2 regions of the Arthrobacter pigmenti genome follow, and region 1 is predicted to be linked to the other one. Evidence: riboswitches for the same ligand, from Rfam matches in the RefSeq annotation. Region 1 holds a riboswitch; the other holds the start of a gene.
What was found. A riboswitch is a leader RNA that binds a small molecule or an ion and turns the genes downstream of it on or off. The one in region 1 is predicted to bind cyclic di-AMP.
Positions count from the first base shown of each region.

Region 2: linked by a shared signal. The riboswitch ahead of BJ994_RS08260 (LysM peptidoglycan-binding domain-containing protein) and the one ahead of BJ994_RS01975 (M23 family metallopeptidase) in region 1 are both predicted to bind cyclic di-AMP.

Region 1 covers NZ_JAATJL010000001.1:403,306-405,752, reverse strand. Annotated here, with positions in the region: gene BJ994_RS01975 (M23 family metallopeptidase) at 131-1,222, opposite strand; cyclic di-AMP (ydaO/yuaA leader) riboswitch at 1,225-1,396, opposite strand; gene BJ994_RS01970 (iron-dependent transcriptional repressor DtxR) at 1,531-2,229, opposite strand.
Region 2 covers NZ_JAATJL010000001.1:1,799,333-1,801,779, forward strand. Annotated here, with positions in the region: gene BJ994_RS08255 (NAD-dependent epimerase/dehydratase family protein) at 1-173, shown strand, start outside; gene BJ994_RS08260 (LysM peptidoglycan-binding domain-containing protein) at 236-1,186, opposite strand; cyclic di-AMP (ydaO/yuaA leader) riboswitch at 1,190-1,351, opposite strand; gene BJ994_RS08265 (YtxH domain-containing protein) at 1,512-1,805, opposite strand; gene mutM (bifunctional DNA-formamidopyrimidine glycosylase/DNA-(apurinic or apyrimidinic site) lyase) at 1,881-2,447, opposite strand, start outside.

The DNA of each region.
Region 1 (2,447 bases):
CGCGAGGGTGCCAAACCCCCTGCGATTTGGCACGAGTTAGACGGTACATGAGTTCGGCGGGCATGTCACATTCCGATCACGGAACGGTGTGTCGCCCGTTATAAACGGGGGCGAAACGCGCCCTGGCTTCCTAGAGCCAGCCGAGCGGATCGACGTTTTTCCCGTCGATCATGACTTCAAAGTGCAGATGGCAGCCAGTGGACGCGCCGGTGCTTCCCACGCGCGCGATCGACTGGGCCCGCTGCACTTCCTGCCCCACGGTGACATCAATGGCGGACAGGTGGTTGTACGTGGTCTTGAGTCCGTTGCCGTGTTCGACGACGACGCGGTTGCCGCCGCCATAGGCGTGCCACCCGGCAAAGGTCACGGTTCCGGAAGCAGCGGCCTTCACGGCGGTGCCACACGCTTCGCTCATGTCCTGACCTGTGTGGAGTTCGCCGGCACCGGTGATCGGGCTGATGCGGTTTCCGAAGGGCGAGCTCAGCTGCACGTTATCCAACGGCGCAGAGAGGGAACCCTTGGACTCTGCGGCAACGATATCGCTGCCGGACGCAGACACGATCTCGGCCAGTTTGGCATCAGGATCGAACTTCCCGTGCAGTGCCGCGCGATCAAAGGTCACTTCGGCGCTTGCGGCCGCTTGAACGGGCTTCGCCGCGTCCTGGCTGGTGTGTGCCGCCTGCTGCATCTGGGCAGGTGCGACGGCCGCAGTGGTGGGTAGTGCGACGGTGAGCACCATTCCCGATGCGGCAGCTGCGATGGCTACTTTCTGGCTGAGACCGGTGAAGGAGACATCCCGCCGTGCGGTTGCCGCCTTGCGGCGTCGTTCGCGGCGCTGTGCGTCCCGCGGCTTCATCGGTGTGTCGGGCCCGGTATAGCCGCCGCGGGCGCTTCGGCGAGTGTGCTGCGTGCCCATGCACTCCTGCATGGCAACCCCGGCAATCTCAACTGCCGGCGCCAGGGTAACGGCCGGAGCCGACGGCGTAGTCACAGCCGGAGCCGACGGCACAGTCAGAGCCGGAGCCGCAGGCTTGGAAGCAACACGAGCCGGGTTTGGGGAGATAGCCGAAGCCGGAGCTGGGTCAGGAGCCGGAGCGCTTGTTAAGCCGGCGGCTGCGTGGGCTGCTGCCCGCTCGGCACGTTCACGCCGGTGGGCGTCGCGAGGCCGCGCTTCAGCGAGCGGGGTGCTGGCACGGCGGCGCCCCGAAGCAGTATTCGACAAGGAGACCCTCTCTCATTTTGCCTGCGAAGTTAGCTGTCGGATTCGAGTATGAGAAACTCGGCTCACCCGCGGCCACATCCATGGTTACTGGTGAACTTCACCCCAAGGTCACGGTTAGCCGTGGCCGATTGGTGGGTCCTCCGCCCCTGTCACATGTCTCAGCACAGAATTCGCCGACAGGGTTAGGCATGCGAATTAGGTAACGCTGAAGTATCAACGCCAGTTTTCCACTATAGAGGTGCTAAAGCAAAAGTAACCATTCCGTTATCAACATGTGGATATCTTTCGCCTATTCAGCGGCATCAGACTTAGGGCTGAACGGCGACGAATACATGTGAGGCGACCTCCGGTGGGAGTTCCAGCGCGCCTTCGACGCCTGGCACACGGACAGAGACGTAATCTCCAACCGCCTCCAGTCTCAGCGTTGCGCCGGGGCGCAGTCCGCCCTCATCCAGCTGCGTCAACAGCTCGGGATCAACCTGGATGGGCTCTGCCAGACGCATCAGGGTCACTGTGGAGCCCTGGGCGTAAGTCATCATGGCATCTGTGAGGCTGCTCACGCCCGACGTGAATGCAATGGGCGGCTCGCCGCCGAGGGCCTCAAGACCCGGGATCGGATTGCCGTAAGGCGATTCCCTGGGCTGACCGAGCAGTTCATACAGTCTGCGCTCAACCCGTTCGCTCATGACGTGTTCCCACCGGCAAGCCTCATCATGGACATACGCCCAGTCGAGACCGATGACATCGGCGAGCAGCCGCTCGGCAAGCCGATGCTTTCGCATGACCTCCGTCGCCCTGCGACGCCCAAGTTCGGTGAGTTCCAGGTGGCGGTCACCTGTGACGATCACCAGTCCGTCCCGCTCCATCCGGCCGATTGTCTGGGAAACCGTTGGTCCGGAGTGGCGCAGCCGCTCAGCGATCCGCGCACGCAGTGCAACGATGTTCTCTTCTTCCAGCTCCAGGATGGTCCGCAGGTACATCTCTGTGGTGTCGATGAGGTCCGTCATGCGGGTTCAGCTCCTAGGCCCTGGTGCAGTTTGAGCGTTGATGATCCGGCTGTCTATTTCGGCCCCGGGCCGAGCTGCCGCCTTCATCCGTACGCCTCACAAGGTTAACCCATCGACGCCTGCTCCCATGCTGCGCCCAGGCCCAGCCCGGGTCACAATGCATTGTCGCTGTGTGCGCTGGTGCAGAATGGTTTTTCGACCCCACATTGCCCAAGACC
Region 2 (2,447 bases), 1.4 Mb from region 1:
GTGGTTCGAACGCGGATGGCGAACCGCCTATGACCCGGTTCCTCGCCGAACAGCTTTCGACCGCACACTGGTTCGACCAGCGGCAGACCAGGGAGCTGCTGGATTGGACGCCGGCGGTTTCACTGGACGAGGGATTCGCCCGGCTCGCCGCCCACTATGGCGGGCGGGCGTAGGCACCGTCCAGGAACGCAAAAGGAGGACCGGCGAACCGGTCCTCCCTGTGCTGATGCTGACGTTAGCCGTTGACCCGGATGAACACCGGACCCGAACCAAGCTGAGCCGGCGCAACTACGGTCTGGTTGCCGTTGAAGCCACCGTGGACGGCCTGGCCGTTACCGATGTACACGGCGATGTGGGCTGCACCCATGCCACCATCGGCGTAGTAGATCAGGTCGCCCGGCATCGCCTGGCTGGCGCTCACCGTGCTGCCGAGGGACAGGTAGCCGGCGGGCCAGTCATGGAAGTTGATACCGGCCGCCGCGAGGGCGTTCGATACCAGCCGGGTGCAGTCCTGGATCGCTCCAAGCTGACCCTGCGCTGCTGCAGCGATGGTTCCAGCAACCGAAGAGGAAGCAGGAGCGGCCGAGTAGGAGGCAACCTCGATGTTGGAGGACGCCGTTGTTATGCCCATGGTGCTGGTCTCAGCCGGAGCCGGAGCAACGGGAGCCGGAGCAACAGGAGCCGGTGCAACCTGCACCTGCGGGGCGGGTGAGGCCGGAGCAGGCGCCGCAGCGGCGCTGCCCGACAGGCTGATGACCTGACCCGGGTAGATGATCGAGTTCCAGCCGAGCCCGTTGGCCGCGAAGATGGCATCCAGGCTCACGCCGTAGTTCGCTGCGATGGCACCAAGGGTGTCACCGGAACGCACGGTGTGGGTCGGAGCATTCGTGACCGGAGCCGGAGCCGGCGCCGATACGGTCTGCGCGGTGACCGGCGCGGCAGGGGCAGCGGCCGGGGCGGAGACCTGGACGGCGGCGTCAGCGGACTGAACTGCACCTGAGGTCGAGCTGTAGGTGGTTCCGGCGCTGGCCGGTAGCGCTGCGCCGAACATGATGCCCGATGCTGCTACGACAACAGCCGCAGGACGTCCGACGGTGCCGGCGTGCGTGCTGACTGCCTTCGAGACGATCTGCATCGTGCTGGGCGGGGTGGCGCGGTGACGCGCAATATGGCGGTTTTTGGACAACGAAGGGCCTCTCCCAGTGCCTGCGGAGTTAGCTGTCGGATTCGGATGGGAGCCACCCGGACGCGTACTGCGAACTTATGCGCGTCTTAACCCCTAGGACTTCGGAAAAACGAAGCCCGCTATCTGGTTCCCCCGCTCCTGCCGGATGTGTAGCGAACGGACCTTCCGACGGCGACAGGATTAGGCAATCCGCCAGAAGGAAGCCGGGCTTTAGAAACCCGGCGTGGCCTTAACGTTACATACGATTCGTTGAATTGTCACGTTTCGATCACAAACCCACGCCATGGCGGGCTTTTACGGAGAACTACTGATATATGCCCATCGACTAGATTTTGTACTGGTCGGTAGCGTCCTTGGGCTTCTCATCGTCGCCCGAACGGTTACCCGAGCGATGCACTGCGTCCTGCGCCTTCTTCACCGCCTGCTCAGCCTGCGCCTGCACTTCCGGCGCCTTGGCCTTCACTGCCTCGGTTGCCTCTGTGACAGTTTCCTGGACCTTCGGGTTGTTCCAGAGTTCCTGCGCCTTCACCTTGATCTGCTCATAGCTCGCACGGCCGGCACGCGCGCCCAGCACATAGCCTGCGGCCATTCCTGCTGCAAAAACCAGTTTGTTCTTCATGGCGATACTCCTGACCTGTCGGGTTCCTCAGATGTCGAATCTAGTCAGCGTACTTAGTTTTGTCACGTCGAGGCGTCACCAACGGCCGTTACGCGGCCTCGGCTGGCAGCGCGGACACGTGTAGGAGGAGCGGTTCATGAAGGTGTCCCTCCGCACACGGGAGTCCAAACCCGCTTCCGCACATCGAAGACACGGCAGGTGTTCCCGTCCATAGGCGTTGAGCGATCGCTCGAAGTACCCCGAGGCACCGTTGACGTTCACGTACAGCGAGTCGAAGCTCGTTCCACCGGCCTCGAGTGCGCGTTCCATGACGTCGCGGCAGGCGGTGAGGAGCCGGGTAACCTCCGGACGCCGCACGGTATCGGTTGCACGCGCGAAATGGAGCCTGGCCGCCCATAGAGCTTCGTCGGCATAGATGTTCCCGATGCCCGATATGAGGGACTGGTCGAGGAGCGCCCGCTTAAGGCCCGTCCGGCGCGCGCGCAGCCTGGAGAAGAATTCCTCAAAGGAGAACGCCGGATCAAGCGGATCCCGCGCAATGTGAGAGGCTTCCACGGGCACGAGCGCCTCAGGATCCTCCCCCAGCCCACCCGGCATGCCGTCAGCGGTGGCCACCATACCGGTCACGAAGAGCCCGCCGAA